2 regions of the Lysinibacillus sp. FSL M8-0216 genome follow, and region 2 is predicted to be linked to the other one. Evidence: predicted binding sites of a transcription regulator. Region 2 holds the regulator's gene; the other holds the start of a gene.
What was found. The regulator Rex, encoded in region 2, represses fermentation and respiration genes when NADH is low (regulators of the CRP and FNR family bind a similar motif). The targets are predictions, from matches to a motif close to TTGTGAAATATTTCACAA.
Positions count from the first base shown of each region.

Region 1: the regulator Rex is predicted to act here: its motif matches at 6,956-6,973, upstream of MKX57_RS20945 (cytochrome ubiquinol oxidase subunit I).

Region 1 is NZ_CP152007.1:4,198,072-4,206,913, forward strand. It holds gene MKX57_RS20920 (glycerol-3-phosphate dehydrogenase/oxidase) at 1-1,438, opposite strand, end outside; gene MKX57_RS20925 (tRNA-dihydrouridine synthase) at 1,646-2,614, opposite strand; gene rlmD (23S rRNA (uracil(1939)-C(5))-methyltransferase RlmD) at 2,728-4,092, opposite strand; gene MKX57_RS20935 (hypothetical protein) at 4,202-4,324, opposite strand; gene MKX57_RS20940 (cytochrome d ubiquinol oxidase subunit II) at 4,339-5,364, opposite strand; gene MKX57_RS20945 (cytochrome ubiquinol oxidase subunit I) at 5,361-6,707, opposite strand; gene MKX57_RS20950 (diacylglycerol kinase) at 7,139-8,053, opposite strand; gene MKX57_RS20955 (thioredoxin family protein) at 8,126-8,689, opposite strand.
Region 2 is NZ_CP152007.1:4,319,146-4,327,987, reverse strand. It holds gene MKX57_RS21465 (ABC-F family ATP-binding cassette domain-containing protein) at 182-2,125, opposite strand; gene MKX57_RS21460 (redox-sensing transcriptional repressor Rex) at 2,370-3,005, shown strand; gene MKX57_RS21455 (twin-arginine translocase TatA/TatE family subunit) at 3,171-3,356, shown strand; gene tatC (twin-arginine translocase subunit TatC) at 3,373-4,197, shown strand; gene MKX57_RS21445 (type II CAAX endopeptidase family protein) at 4,273-5,037, opposite strand; gene groES (co-chaperone GroES) at 5,206-5,490, shown strand; gene groL (chaperonin GroEL) at 5,619-7,253, shown strand; one part of gene MKX57_RS21430 (IS3 family transposase) at 7,390-7,843, shown strand; one part of gene MKX57_RS21430 (IS3 family transposase) at 7,843-8,747, shown strand.

The DNA.
Region 1 (8,842 bases), 120 kb from region 2:
CATACATCAATTGCGCATATAGCCATGATGGTAAAATAGGGTGTCCTTCCTTTACATAATTAAAAACAATTTCTACATTGCTACCATAATGCTGTGTTAAAAATTTGGCCTCTTCCTCAGATAAGCCTATTTTCTTGCCTACTCTTGTATGGTCATATAAGAAGGCATAAAATTTACTTGAGCCGCCAATATGGCCACCAGAAATCGGAATATTTTTTGTTGTACATGGAGAAGATTTAATACCAAACTGTTGCTCTAGCTCTTGTGCAATCGTATTTAATACCGTTTCAGCCATTTTACGATAGCCGGTTAATTTTCCACCTGCAATTGTTACAAGTCCCGATGGCGAAATCCACACTTCATCCTTACGAGAAATTTCAGATGGATTTTTTCCGTCTTCATGAATCAATGGACGAACGCCTGCCCAACTTGATTCAATATCCGCATCGGTCACCTTCACATTTGGGAACATATAACGAATAGCGTTCATTATATAATCGCGATCCTCTTGATAAATATCCATATCGCGAGCATCACCCTCATAAAATGTATCTGTTGTCCCTACATATGTTTTTCCTTGTCGAGGGATTGCAAATACCATGCGACCATCGGGTGTATCAAAATAAACAGCTTGTTTTAATGGGAATTTGGATTCATCAAAAACAATATGCACACCTTTCGATAAAATTAAATGCTTCCCTGCTTGCTTCCCTTCAATTGTGCGCACATCGTCCACCCATGGACCAGCAGCATTAACGACAGCCTTTGCACGAATTTCGATTGCATGATTTGTTAATAAATCCGTCGCAACAATACCACTTATTTTTTGCTGTTCATTATATAAAAAGTTTTCGGCTTTTATATAATTCAATAATGTTGCCCCTCTTTCAATGGCTGCCTTTGCTACTTCAATGGTTAAACGAGCATCATCAGTACGATACTCTACATACATACCACCGCCAAGTAATCCCTTTGTTTTCACTAATGGCTCCTTCTCAATGGTTTGACCTGTACTTAACATATAACGGCGTTCTGCACGTTTGACGCCCGCTAAAAAATCATAGACACGCAAGCCGAGATTTGTAGAGTATTTTCCAAATGTCCCTCCCTTATGAAAAGGTAATAACATCCAAACAGGTGTTGTCACATGTGGACCATTTTCATAAACAATGGCACGTTCCTTCCCTAACTCTGCTACCTCTTTTATTTCAAATTGCTTTAAATATCGTAAACCGCCATGTACCAATTTTGTGGAACGGCTAGAAGTTCCTGCTGCAAAATCCTGCATTTCCACTAATGCTACAGAAAGACCGCGAGCAATAGCATCCAGTGCAATACCACAACCTGTAATACCGCCACCAATTACTAATAAATCGTACTCCCTATCTTGAAGTTCCTCTATTGTTTGTTGTCGTTGTAACGCAGAAGCTGTACTCATAATTTATTTCCTCCCTCATCATTTTAACGATAAAAAAAGACCATCAAAAGCATATGTACGCTAGGCACATATGTTTTCAATGGTCTCTCAGTTACTCAAACCTGCTATTAACTTACTTTTTATTGTAATATGCACATTCCAAAAAGGCAAGTTTCTGTTTAGTGACAGGATACTGCTTACCTCACCCTAATGAAGTAGGATTCTTTGTTACTCAATATGATTTGCTTCAAAGCGATCAAGCAATGCACGCACTTCATCTGTTGATTTCGTGTTCATCAATTGGCTTCTTAACTCACCGGCACCTCGGAATCCCTTGACATATATTTTGAAAAAGCGATGAAGCCCTGTGATGGAGCGTGGGAGTACTTCCTCATATTGATCTTGAAGATTCAGCTGAAGTCTTAAAAGGTCAAGATACTCTTTACTGCTATGCTCCTTTGGTTCTTTTTCAAAAGCAAAGGGATTTTTAAAAATACCTCGTCCAATCATTACGCCATCAATCCCATATTTTTCGGCAAGCTCTAGCCCCGTTTGTCGGTCAGGGATGTCTCCATTGATCGTAAGTAGCGTATTAGGTGCGATACGATCGCGTAATTTTTTGATTTCTGGAATGAGCTCCCAATGTGCATCAACTTGGCTCATTTCCTTTCTTGTTCGTAAATGAATCGACAGGTTCGCAATATCTTGTTTGAAAATATGCGTTAACCATTCCTCCCATTCCTCTACATCCTTATAGCCAAGTCGTGTTTTCACACTGACAGGCAGTCCACTCGCCTTTGCAGCTTGAATCAATTCTGCCGCCACATCTGGACGTAGAATAAGGCCACTACCTTTCCCTCTCGATGCCACATTTGGCACAGGACAGCCCATATTAATATCGATACCTTTAAAACCTAGCTCTGCCATGCCAATACTCATTTGACGGAAATACTCAGGATTATCCCCCCAAATATGTGCCACCATCGGCTGCTCATCTTCCGTAAAAATCAAACGCCCACGCACACTTTTCTGTCCCTCTGGATGACAATAGCTATCCGAATTTGTAAACTCTGTGAAAAATACGTCCGGTCTTCCGGCTTTACTGACTACTTGACGGAAAACAACATCTGTGACATCTTCCATCGGAGCCAGTACAAAAAATGGACGCGGCAAATCACGCCAAAAATTATCTATCATGTAATTCCAAATCCTCTCACTATCTGTATAACTCACTTTAACTCAAAAACAACTGTATGAAACATTATAAAAAGCAGATGGTATAGAGTTTTTCTATATCAACTGCTTTTCTATTATACCAACTCTAGCCACGCAACCGCTTCACAATGCGTGGAATGCGGGAACATATCTACTGGTTGAATCTTTTGTGTTTGGTAGCCGCCATCCTCCAAAATACGAAGGTCGCGTGCTAGTGTGGCTGGGTTGCAGGAGACATAGACCACTCGTTTTGGTCGTTGCTCTAAAATGGTTTTTAAAAGTGCTTCATCACAGCCTTTACGTGGTGGATCAACTACCAGTACGTCTGCTTCCTTTCCTTCCTTATACCATCTTGGTATAACTTCCTCAGCTGGGCCGGCCTCAAAATAAGTATTTGTAAAACCATTTAGGACCGCGTTACGTTTGGCATCTTCTATCGCTTGTGGGACAATTTCAACCCCCATGACTGCCTTTGCCTTTTGTGCAAGGAACAAGGAGATTGTTCCAATTCCACAATAAGCATCAATCACTCGTTCATCCCCTTGCAAGTTAGCATAATCAAGTGCTTGTTTATAAAGTACTTCAGTTTGCTCTGGGTTGACCTGATAGAAGGAGCGAGCGGAAATTTCAAAGCGTACGTCGCCAATTGTATCAATAATGACGTCCTTGCCCCAAAGGTTCAGTGTGTCATCACCAAAAATCACATTCGTTTTCTCATGATTCACATTTTGCATAATTGAAGTGACGTTCGGAACAAGCTTTTGAATTACTGCAATAACTGCTTCTTTTTGTTGTAATTTTTTCTTTTTCGTCACGAGGACAACCATGACCTCACCTGTTGCCCGTGCTTTACGAATGACAACATGGCGCAACATGCCCTCGTGGGAAAGTTCATTGTATGGGCGCATGCCTATCGCTACTAATTCTTTTTTCAAGCCTGCTAAAATTGCATCTGCTTCTCCTGTTTGGATCAAGCAACGCTCCATATCCACAATGCTATGCGTCTTTGTTTTATAGAAACCAGCAATAGCTTGTCCTGCTTCATTTTCAGAGAAAGGAATTTGCGCTTTATTTCGATAATACCAAGGCTCTTTCATTCCTTTTACAGGCAGAACAGGTGCATCAATTTTACCAATGCGTTGCATCACATTGCGCACCATATTTTCTTTCCATTTGAGCTGGCCCTCATAGGATAAATGCTGTAATTGACAGCCACCGCATTGTGTAAAGTAATCGCATGGAGCTTTTACTCGATCGGGTGATGGCTTAATAATATCTACAACTTTTGCAAAGCCATAATTTTTTAAAGTTTTCATCACATGGATTTCGGCTGTTTCGTTCGGAAGTGCGCCTTGTATAAATAATGGATAGCCATCCACCTTAGCGACACCATTGCCATCATGTGTTAAGTCTTCTATATAAACTGAAAGTCGTTCATTCTTTTTCACGGGTGCTGACATTCGTACATCCTCCATTTCAATCTCCTTATTGTAGCATGTGTTGGCGAATGAAAAAAGAACAAGACTTGGCCGTTATGCGGTTCTTCTAACTAACTTGAAAAAAGAGCCGCTATTCGCGACTCTTTCCTTGCTCTTTTGTTATATGATAATCCCTTGGTGCCCACCAAAATGCACACAAGATTCCAAGAATGACGACAATAAAAGGCGCATAAAAAATTAAAAAACTTTGCATATACTAATTTCCTCCTATGCGTGATTGTCTTCTTTTCCGGTCACATAGTTTTTATTGAATAAGAATAATTTCATCAATAAATAAAGTGATGGAAGTAGGAGACACAGTCCTAAAATAAAGGCAATGATTAAAGCAATTGCCATTTGTGTACTTGTGAAGCCATCATAAATCGTTAAATATGGATACAGTAAATATGGGTATTGCGCAATACCATAAGCGAAAAATGCTACCGCAAATTGTGCAATCAGAAGTGCAACTGCAAGCCCATATTTTTTACGCATTGCAATGAGGAACACTGTAATTATAAATAATATGGCTGATATTGCAAACATCCACCATAAATTCACCATGTGACTATAACTTTCAGGATTAATGGACTTCATCTCATACATAATGCCTAATGCGCTGATCATCAAAGGAGCTGCCCATAAAAGTGCATATTTTCTCATTAGCTTCGTAGCTTCAATGTCATTCGCTTTATGAGCATACCAAGTTAAGAATACTGCGGAAATGTAAAGTACAGCGGCAATACTCAGTACCACAATGCTCCAAGCAAATGGACTCGTATATAAAGTCCAATAGTTTAAAACAGGCTGCCCGTTAACGAGATCCACATACCCTCCACCAGCAATAGCAAAGACAACAGACAACGATGCAGGAATTAATAAACCTGCTACACCATAGGTCAGCGTGTAACCAATATGTCCTCTTGTACCATACGATTCAAAGGCATAATAGGAACCCCGAATGGCTAATAGTACAAGGGAAATGCTGACTGGTATAAGTAAAATGGTTCCATAGTAAAAAGCAGTTTGCGGGAAAAATCCTACGATCCCTACAAAGAAGAATACCAAAAAGACATTGGTTACTTCCCAAACAGGCGATAAATATCGTTTAATAATATTCGTTAAAATATGATTCTTCCCAATCAGTAGGCTATAGGCGTTAAAGAAACCTGCACCGAAATCAATCGATGCGACAATGACATAGCCAAATAGGAAAATCCACAATACTGAAATACCAAGAATCTCTAATGTCATAGGATGTCACCGCCTTTTTCAGAGTGGCGATCTTCAATCTCACGCTCAATGGGATTCTTTTTAAACATTCGCACCAAGACGACAATGCTTCCTACCGCTAATACTGCATATACACCTGCAAACAACAACAGCATTAAATCCACATGATCACTCGTTGTGGCCCCTTCTGGAGTTCGCATCAAGCCATAAAGAATCCATGGTTGACGTCCAACCTCAGCAAGCCACCAGCCCGCTTCAATAGCAATGATAGAAAGTGGCCCCCCCGCCACAATGATCCATCGATACCAGCGTGAATGAATAAACTGCCAGCCCCGTGCTTTCCCTACAACATACAGTAATGAAACTAGCACCATAAACATACCTATGGAGACCATAATATCAAAAAGATAATGAATATAGAGTGGTGGTAGATCCTCTTCCTCGAATTGATCTAATCCAATTACCTCTGCATTAGGATTAAAATGTGCAAGAATGCTTAAAGCATACGGAATTTTGATGGCATATTTCACTTCTTCTCCATCTAGCACGCCAAATAAAACAAGAGAAGCCTTTCCTTCCGTTTCAAAATGCCATTCCGCTGCAGCTAATTTTTCTGGTTGATATTCCGCTAAGTATTTTCCTGAGAAATCTCCAATCACAGCTGCTGCAATGGAGAAAATTAAACCAATTTTCATCAGTAACAGTAATGCTTTTTTATGGTATACATGTTTCGATCCTTTAAGCATTCGGTATCCTGCTATAGCGGCTAGAACAAATGCAGATGTCATATACGCTGTTACTAGTACATGCGCCACCTTTGTAGGCATAGCAGGGTTAAACATCGCTAAGAAGGGTTGAATATTAACAAGGTTCCCGTCGACAATATCGAAACCTCTCGGGGCATTCATAAAGGCATTCACGATTGTAATAAATACAGCCGACATCGATGCACCTACTGCAACTGGAATTAACAATAGCATATGCTTTTTCTGACTATCGAAGCGGTCCCAAGTATATAAATAAATGCCCAAAAATATAGCTTCAAAGAAAAATGCAAACGTTTCCAAAAAAAGTGGTAATGCAATGGTTTGACCAGCTAGTTGCATAAAGTTGGGCCATAATAATGATAGTTGTAAGCCAATTGCAGTTCCAGTCACAACACCCACTGCAACCGTAATGACGAAGCCACGTGCCCAACGTCTTGCCATTAAAATATAATGCTCATCATTCTTTTTATACCCAGTCCATTGAGCAATCATAATCATTAACGGGACACCGACTCCTATCGTTGCATAAATGATGTGGAACGATAAAGTTAACTCAGTTAATGCACGACTCCAATAGACTGCTGATTCGTTTATCATCTCATTGCCCCCTAGCTCCCAAATATTCTTCCAAGAATGGAAAGTAGCATAATGATTGCAACACCAAAGCTTAGCCAAATAAGCTTCTTCTCCTGTGACTTATACAAAAGCAACACTTCCTTTCCTTTATCCATACCCCATTTTCCACTATTACAACGAAAAAAACCTTTATAATGGACCGAAATTTCAGCCTATTAATAAGGTTTCAAAATTTGTTCATGTAATATACGCACATTTGCCAAACATTTTTCTTAATTCATTCACAATCCCTAATTCTAAAGGTTGGACTTACTACATATTTAATTTTTCGCTGCGGGCTATTTGCTTTAGTCTATTATCTTTTTAGTCGTTTTGGTGTTCTTCAAGAGTATGCTGATTCCTTTATACAAAAAAGCTCATCCTCGCTAAAACGAAGATGAGCTTTTCATATATTATATACGGTCCTCTTCGCGAATATCAGCAAGAGGGACAAAAATTTCGATATGACGCTTTAAATTTTCAAAGGTAGCTGGAGCGTCTCCGCCATATTCACCATCTAGATTAAGATGTACTTCGTTTTCAGTAGTGACTTTGACAACACTCGCTTTTTTGTAAATGACACGGTCATCATTTAAATGTTCGCCTCTTAATGCCATAGCCGCTAGTTGAATAAACTCAGGAAGGCTAACCTTCTTTAACACTAATAATGTAAAGTATCCATCATTAATACTTGCATCTGGTGCAAGTTTTTCAAAGCCTCCTACAGAGTTGGTTAAACCACATAAGAACATCATGGCATCCCCGTCAAACACTTCCCCATCATATTCTATACGCATATGGGAGGCTTTGATGGATGGAATCATTTCTACTGCTTTTAAATAGTAGGCTAACTGCCCAAGCATTGTTTTCATTTTACTTGGTACTTCATATGTTAGCTCCGTAATCCGTCCGCCAGCAGCAATATTGATGAAGTAGCGTTCTCCATTTAATAGACCGACATCCACTGGCAATGTATCGCCTTGTATAATAATGTCTACCGCTTCATCAATATTTCGCGGGATATGCACGGCACGGGCAAAATCATTTGTAGTGCCCATTGGAATTAGACCAACTTTTGGACGGTTTTCAAATGGACTTACACCTGAAACAACTTCATTTAAAGTGCCATCTCCACCAACTGCGATGATTATATCAAAGCCACGGTCTACTGCATCTTTTGCTGCAAGTGTTGCATCGCCTTCACCGGTTGTTGCGTGACAGGATGTTTCATAGCCTGCTACTTCTAATTTTTCCAACACCTCTGGTAGATGCTTCTTAAACGCTTCGCGTCCAGATGTAGGATTATAAATGATTCTTGCTCGTTTCATAACATACCTTCCTGCTTCATAAGATTCTATTTCATTCAACGATTTACTCGCTAAAATGTTGCATTACGTTTGTTACTTTTGTAACGCGTTTGTCACCTGTTTTTTAAAGTCTTCATAGACATACGTCCAATATACTTGGTTCGTTATATTTTCCTCACGAATCTCCGCATAAAGGGCCTTTTGAGCCTCTTCAAATGTTGGATCTTCTTTATCTGGTAAGCTTGCGCGCTTCGTTACAACAAGCTCTTGTAATTCAGGTGCACGTGGACCCCATTTTCCAATCACCTCACCAGTGCTATCTAATAGCAAGTAAATTGGAATAGCACGGCCTCCATTTGTTAAATAACGATCAATTAGATCTGTATCCGCATCACGGAACACTGTACGCATGTCCAATCCGGCTGCTTCAGCAACACGACGAACGATTGGATTGTTTAACATAGCATCTCCGCACCAATCTTCCGTAATCGTTAAAATTTTTGGTTGCTTGTCTTTTAATAATTCAATAAAGCCATCGTTTGTTGGCACTGCAAAGTCGTCATAAATGCGGAAGCTCTCTTCTTTAAGAGTCGTCATATTGTCCATATATTGTTGAATCGAAATAGCTTCATTAAAATATTGTTGTTCTGTTTTCATTGGTTCTCGTCCCCCTTATAATTATCTATTCTATATTTTGCTATGAATACTCCTTTTAAACAACTATTAAGTGTTACAAATTTCAATTTTGTTACATTTATGAAAAATAATAGCCAAGAAAGCGATTAAGCTCTCTCGGCTACTATGTTACAA
Region 2 (8,842 bases):
AAATAATTTTTAATTGTGGACAGTGTGGAAAACTCTGTTGATATGTTGGTATTACTAGATTTATGGTGTGAATAAAACTGTGGGCATTTTTTGTCGAAAAATAGCACTTGACCAATATATATGAAAAATGAAGGAGAGTAAAGAAAAAAGCCATGCGACAATGCACACGGCTTAAATCAAATTACATATCTATATTTTCTAATTCTTCATTTAACTCTAACCACTCTAATTCTAAAAGCTCATGCTGTTCCTTTTCAGTAGCCAATTCGTCTTGTAGTTGGGCAATTTTTTCATGATCTGTAAAAATTGCAGGGTCACAGAGAGCTTCCTCTAATCTATCAATGGAGACTGTCGTTTCTTGCATCTTGCCTTCTAATTCTTCGATAGTACGTCTTATTTGCCGTTCGCGCTTTTTTGCCTCTTTATCAATTTTGGAGGTAGAGGACTTATCAGGTAGTTCCTGCTGTAGTTGCGGTTGGGAAGTACTTTTCATTTGTGCTAGCTCCAACAGCTCCTGTTTTTTCTCTACATAATAATCATAGTCCCCTAAATATTCAAACGACCCAGTTCCAGACAACTCCACTACCTTCGTAGCGATACGATTAATGAAGTAGCGGTCATGGGAGACGAATAGAAGCGTTCCAGGGTAATCGATCAAAGCATTTTCCAGTACCTCTTTACTATCTAAATCTAGATGGTTTGTAGGCTCATCGAGAATTAAAAAATTGGCCTTTTGCATCATTAGTTTTGAAAGTGCCAGTCGTGCTTTCTCACCGCCTGATAAAGAAGAGACGGTTTTATCCACATCTTCTCCACTAAATAGGAAACGTCCTAATACGGTGCGAATATCTTTTTCATTCATAAGCGGCCATTCATCCCATAGCTCTTTTAAGACACTTTTATTGCTTGAAAGCTTTGCTTGCTCTTGATCATAATAGCCAATTTGTACATTCGTACCATAACGGATATCACCTGCTAGAGGTGTTAAATCTTTCACAATCGTTTTTAATAATGTCGATTTACCAACTCCGTTTGGTCCAACAAGAGCAATCCGATCCTCGCGAAAAGTACGTAGCTTAATCCCACTAGATATGCGCTGATCGTTATAGCCGATTGTTAAATCATCAACGGATAATACATCATTTCCACTTTGACGTTCAATCGTAAAACCAAAACTAGCGGATTTCTCATCACCATCCGGCGATTCCATCCAGTCTGTTCGTTCAAGCATCTTCCGTCGACTTTGTGCCATTTTTGTTGTAGAGGCACGTGCAATATTCTTTTGGATAAAATCCTCTAGCTTGGCCTTTTCGTCTTGCTGACGCTCAAAAAGTTTGACATCACGTTCATAGTTTTTAGCTTTTTCATCTAAATAAGCACTGTAGTTGCCTGTAAATTTTGTGACACGATGACGTGAAACTTCGTAGACAATGGAAACAACTTGGTCTAAGAAGTAGCGGTCATGGGAAACAATTAAAATAGCGCCCTCATAGTTCTTTAAATAAGATTCTAACCAAGATAATGTTTCAATATCTAAATGGTTCGTAGGCTCATCGAGAATTAGTAGGTCTGGTTTACTCAATAAAAGCTTAGCTAGTGCTAAGCGTGTGCGTTGTCCACCAGATAGTGAGCTAATAGGTTTATCATAGTCTTCCGGATAGAATTGCATGCCGTGAAGCACTGAGCGTATGTCCGATTCATATTGATAGCCGCCAGCATCCTTAAATGTATGCTGTAGTTGATCGTATTCCGACATAACTTTGGCATACAGAGTAGGATTTTCATAAACAGTAGGATCTGCCATTTGCTGTTCGAGCGAGCGGAGTGTTTGTTCTTGAACTAAAAGGGGTTCGAAAATGGTCATCATTTCATCCCAAATAGTTAACGTAGAATTTAATCCGGCATGTTGCTCTAAATAGCCAACCTGGATGCCCTTTGGAATAATGATATCCCCTGAGTCATAGGACATTTGACCAGCGATTATTTTTAATAAAGTAGATTTACCTGCACCGTTGCGCCCTACTAAGGCAACGCGATCACGGTGTTGAACTTCTAATTTCACACCACTTAAAATTTCATCTGCAAGAAAGGATTTAGTTAGTTGATTGACCTGTAAAACAATCATTCTTGACACCTCAATTCTACCTTAGTGTAATGGATGAACGATTTGCATGCAATGTCGGTGCTTTACTTATTCCGAGCAGTCATGTAAGATTGAAACGATTTCTTTTTAGTTAGCTGCGTACAAAGCGCCATTAACTAAAGAGAAATACGCTAGTGGATTGAAAAATGTTGTATATAGTTAAGGATAAATGTATTAAAATTAGTACAGTAAAATTGATTGAGTTTCATCTTAAGGAGGAGAAAGTTTGAAACAAGAATTAAAAATTCCACAAGCCACTACAAAAAGACTTCCTCTTTACTATCGATTTATTCAAAACTTTGCACAAGAAGGTATGGAACGTATTTCGTCGAAGGAACTGAGTGAAGCGATGAAAATAGATTCTGCAACCATTCGCCGTGACTTTTCTTATTTTGGTGCTCTTGGAAAGAAAGGCTATGGCTACGATGTACAGCATCTATTACAATTTTTTAGCCAGACGCTTGATCAACATGAAACAACAAAAGTAGCGTTAATTGGCGTGGGGAATTTAGGCAGTGCATTATTAAAATATAATTTTCAAAAAAACCACAACACTCATATTGTTGTAGCATTTGATTCGAAAGCGCCGAAGGATGGCAAAATGATTAGTAACATTCCTGTTTTTCATCCTGATTTGCTGGAAGAAAAGTATGCAGAATACGGGGCAGAGCTAGCTATTTTAACAGTATCACCACGCTCTGCGCAAAAAATGGCAGATCGTTTAGCGGCTATGAATGCAAAGGGAATTTTAAACTTTACGCCCGAGCGCTTAACGGTGCCAGATAGCATGCAGCTCTTAACCATTGATTTATCGGTAGAATTGCAAGCGCTTATTTATTTAATTCGGAATCAGGAAGTGTGAAAATTTTACATATTTTATAGTGGAGTTCACTGTTTCTGTCAAATAGTAATTTTAAATAAAACAAGGTAAAATCAGTGAGAGTGACGAAAAACTTTCACATATAATTAGTTAGCAAAATGGCGAAATATGCGTTAAAATGATGGATATAAAGAGGAGGTGGCTGTAATGGGCGGTATTGGTCCTATGAGCCTCATTATTATCGGAGTTGTCGCGTTACTAATTTTTGGTCCTAAAAAGTTACCAGAGCTTGGTAAAGCATTTGGTTCAACACTACGTGAATTCAAAAATGCTACTAAAGGTTTAGCCGACGAAGATGATGATGACAAGAAAAAGAAAGAACTAGATAAGTAAGTTAGGATGTTGAGGAATGAATCCAAAAGATCTAACTGTCATTGAGCATATAGAAGAATTAAGAAAACGGCTGTTCATTGTTGCCGTTTTCTTTGTTCTCGCTATGGCCGGCGCCTTTTTTGTCGCCAAGCCACTTGTTAAATATCTTCAAGCTACCGGAGCAAAATATAATATTGAGCTCCATGCATTTGACGTAGTAACACCACTAGCAATTTATATTCAAGTTGTTTTTTTAATTGCATTTATTCTTTCATCGCCAGTATTAATGTATCAATTGTGGTCATTTATTAGTCCAGGATTAAGGGAAGTAGAGCGAAGAGCAACCTTAAGCTATATACCATATTCATTTTTATTGTTTATCGCAGGGTTATCTTTTTCATACTTTTTATTATTCCCGTATGTCATCAAATTCATGATGAATTTATCAAATGATTTAGATATTAAGCAAACAATTGGAATACATGAGTATTTTACATTTTTATTTAAACTCACAATACCATTCGGTTTTCTATTCCAATTACCTATTGTAGTATTGTTCTTTTCACGGATAGGTATATTGAGTCCAGATCTACTAATTCGTATTCGTAAATATTCATACTTTGGTTTATTTGTATGTGCTGCTCTCATTGCACCACCTGAATTGGCGTCTCATTTAATGGTATCAGTGCCCCTATTTATCCTGTATGAAATTAGTATTATGATATCTCGAGTTGGTTATAGGAAATATTTAAAATCAGAGGAAATTCGATTAAAAGAAGAGCAGGAAGCTGAGCAAAAACGCCAGATTGAAGAGGCTCTTGAGCAACAACGACGACAAATAGAAGAATTGAATAAACAGTAATAGATAAAGCTCGGTGCCTACATAAAGGCACCGAGCTTTTGTATTTTTGACAACTTTATAGAGCTTTACAAAAATTTATTGCATTTTTTCTAGTTCTTGAAGAAACTTTTGCAATGGTTCTGCATAGAATTGTACAAGTGTCACAAATCCATTCAGCATGACATGTGCAATAATGGAAGTCCAAATACGTTTTGTTTTGTGATATAAAAAGGCGAAGATCAAACCACAAATTGTATAAAGTAAAATATGGGAGAAGTCGAAGTGGATAATCGCAAAGAATATAGCACTTACTATTGCCGCCACCCAAAAGTTTGTTGTTTGGACAAGTGATCCAAATATAACTCTACGGAAGACGAACTCTTCTAAAATGGGACCAAATACAACGATCGCTAATATGGCAATAGGAGCTCCTTTAGCTATAGCGACAATATCAGCGGTATTTTGGGAACCTCCTTCAATACCAAAAACCGCCATTTCAATAGCTGCTCCAATCATTTGACCGAAAAATACAAGGAAGAAACCAAGAATACCCCAAACAATTGTGAGTGGTATCGTTTCTTTTTTTCCTTGATAAACGTTCCAAAAGGCTTTATCACGGGATGTTAAGATTAAACTTAAAATGAGCGCCACGGCAAAGCTAAGCGCAATATACCATCCTTGAGTTATTGGTGCTGCTTGCTCAGAAGCTAGGCCAGTCATCTTCATAACCAGCTTGTGAAACGGTAAGAGCAACCATCTGCTTGAGATATGCATGAGGATATAAATCAGTAAAACATATAGAGCTGTTTTTTTATGTTTTGTTACTTTTGGAGAATTAGTCACAGTCAAAATCCTTTCCATTCATAGGCTTCCTTTCTATTGTAGATGAATATGGAAAGAAAACAAAATTTTTCGAAGTTCTGACTTGCAAAAAAAAGTGTGATTGATTATCATAATAATTGTGTTAGCACTCGATGTTATAGAGTGCTAATAAATTCAACAATTATTATTATTAGGAGGTTGTTTCACTTGTTAAGACCACTAGGAGATCGTATTGTAATTGAACTAATCGAGGTAGAAGAAAAATCTGCATTCGGTATTGTACTACCTGACTCTGCAAAAGAAAAACCACAAGAAGGTAAAGTTGTAGCAGTTGGGACAGGTCGTGTTTTAGAGAACGGACAACGTGTAGAGCTTGACGTTAAAGTTGACGACCACATTATTTTCTCTAAATACGCTGGTACAGAAGTTAAATTTGAAGGTAATGAATACCTAATTTTACGCGAAAGCGATATTCTTGCAATTATTGAATAATATTTGATGCACCTTAAATTAAGGTGAATGCTTATTGTTTCTTGATCGAAAAGTGACAATAAGATGAAATTGATATAAATATATTGAAGAAGCTTAACGAATATTCCATTTCAGGAGGGTAAATTCTCATGGCAAAAGATATTAAATTCTCAGAAGACGCTCGTTCATTAATGTTACAAGGTGTAGATAAATTAGCAAATGCGGTAAAAATAACATTAGGTCCAAAAGGGCGTAATGTAGTATTAGAAAAAAAATTTGGTTCACCATTGATTACAAATGATGGTGTGACAATCGCAAAAGAAATCGAGCTGGAAAATCCATACGAAAACATGGGAGCAAAATTAGTAGCTGAGGTTGCTTCTAAAACAAACGAAATCGCTGGTGATGGTACAACTACTGCAACAGTTCTAGCACAAGCAATTATTCGTGAAGGCTTGAAAAATGTGACAGCTGGCGCAAACCCTGTAGGTATCCGTAAAGGTATTGATAAAGCTGTTGCTGCGGCATTAACGGAATTACACTCGATTTCTCGACCTGTAAGCAATAAAGATGAAATCGCACAAGTTGCTGCTATTTCAGCTGCTGATGATGAAGTTGGACAACTTATTGCTGAAGCGATGGAGCGTGTAGGTAATGATGGTGTTATTACAATTGAAGAATCTAAAGGCTTCACAACAGAGCTTGATGTAGTAGAAGGTATGCAATTTGACCGTGGCTATGCGTCACATTACATGGTAACAGATACAGATAAAATGGAAGCAGTTCTAGATAACCCATATATCTTAATTACAGATAAAAAAATTACAAATATCCAAGAAGTATTACCATTATTAGAACAAGTGGTACAACAAGGTCGTCCACTTTTAATGATTGCTGAAGACGTTGAAGGAGAAGCACTTGCAACACTTGTTGTGAATAAGCTTCGTGGTACATTCAATGCTGTAGCAGTAAAAGCACCAGGTTTTGGTGATCGTCGTAAAGCAATGCTAGAAGATATCGCTATCTTAACTGGTGGACAAGTGATTACAGAAGAATTAGGCTTAGACTTAAAATCAGCTGATATTTCTTCACTTGGTCGTGCTGCAAAAGTAGTTGTGACAAAAGACAATACTACAATTGTTGAAGGTGTAGGCGGTGCAGATGCAATCGAAGCACGTATTGGCCAAATCCGAGCACAACTTGCTGAAACAACTTCAGAATTCGATAAAGAAAAACTTCAAGAACGTCTTGCGAAATTAGCAGGTGGTGTAGCAGTTATTAAAGTAGGGGCTGCAACAGAAACAGAGCTTAAAGAGCGTAAACTTCGTATTGAAGATGCTTTAAACTCAACACGTGCAGCTGTTGAAGAAGGGATCGTATCAGGTGGTGGTACTGCACTTCTTAACGTATATGCAGCAGTTGAAAAAGTGGCTGAATCTGAAGCAGGCGACGTAGCAACAGGAGTGAAAATCGTCCTTCGTGCTTTAGAAGAGCCAGTTCGCCAAATTGCTAACAACGCAGGTCTTGAAGGCTCTATCATCGTGGATCGCCTAAAACGTGAAGAAATTGGCATTGGTTTCAATGCAGCAACAGGCGAATGGGTAAACATGATGGAAGCAGGCGTAGTAGACCCAGCGAAAGTAACTCGTTCAGCTCTACAAAACGCTGCCTCTGTAGCTGCACTGTTCTTAACAACAGAAGCAGTAGTTGCAGACATTCCAGAACCAGCTGGCGCAGGTATGCCAGATATGAGTGGAATGGGCGGCATGCCAGGAATGATGTAAGGGATTATTCACTTCCATCTTGTGAAATAATTACTGGTCATGTAAATAATTAATTTCAATCACAATAACCACTTCTCGGTAAATGAACTGCCCCGTAAAAGTTAGACATTAATCTAACTTTTACGGGGGTTTTTTTATGACAAAAGTAAGTGTTGAACAACGTATTCAAGCAGTTCAACGATATTTAAATGGAAATGAAACTTTGATCGAAATTGCGAATGATATCGGTGTTACAGCTCAGATTGTCAGTGAATGGGTTCGCCGTTATCAAAAAAATGGCGTAGAGACTTTCTTAAAGTCCTATACAAACTATTCAGCTGACTATAAAATGAATGTACTTAATTATATGAACGAGACAGGTACATCTTCGAGAGACACAGCTGCACTATTCAATATTTCATCTCCTGGCATGATTCGGAATTGGAAGTTGAAGTTTGAAGTTGGTGGTTATGATGCTCTTGTTTCTAAGAAAAAGGGGCATCTATCTATGAAAAAAGAGACAAAAAGAACAACGAAATCAACACCAGCTGAAGGATCTGTTGAGGCGTTAGAAGCACGAATCAAACAATTAGAAATGGAGAATGCGTACTTAAAAAAGTTGAATACTTTAGTTCAAATGCAAGAAAAATTACCAATCAAATCAAAGCGCAAGTAATTTATGAACTAAAGGAAATCTATGAAGTAGTGGAATTAATCAAAGTCGCTGATATTCCACGTAGTACGTATTATTACTGGGAAAAGCGTTTGAATCGTCATGATAAATACGCTGATGTGAAAGTCGCAATTCAGTCCATTTATCATGAACATAAGGGACGTTATGGTTATCGTCGGATCACCAAAGAACTAAAAAAATTTGGTATTCATCATGATCCGAAAACGATTAACTGCTTGATGAATGCCATTGGCATAAAGTGTGAAGTCCGCATGAAGAAATATCGTTCGTATAAAGGTAACGTCGGAAAAATTGCCCCAAACATATTACAACGCGATTTTACAGCGGAAAAAATGAACGAGAAATGGGTAACAGACGTGACAGAGTTCCATCTATTTGGTGAGAAACGCTATTTATCACCCGTCCTTGATCTATGTAATGGCGAAATCATTGCATACTCGGTTATGAAGCGTCCAGTGTATAAACTAGTCCATAATATGTTAGAACAAGCATTGGAGCGCCTTGAATCAAGTGATCAAGTTATTCTTCATTCAGATCAAGGTTGGCATTATCAAATGAAAAAGTATCAACAAACATTAAAGCAACATGGTATTACGCAGAGTATGTCCCGTAAGGGTAATTGTTTGGACAACGCAGTCATCGAAAATTTCTTTGGCTTATTAAAATCTGAACTCCTGTATCTACAAGAATTTGAATCTATGGCACATTTTGAACAGGAGCTCAATGACTATATTCACTACTACAATCACAAACGAATGAAAGAAAAATTAAAAGACCTAAGCCCGGTGGAGTACCGAACTCAGGTCTTAGCAGTTGCTTAACTAAATATGTCTAACTTTTTTGGGTCAGATCAAAACAAGAGAAGTGGTTTTTTTGTTGCTTAACTTTGCCTATCAATACTTTTTAGATGATAGAT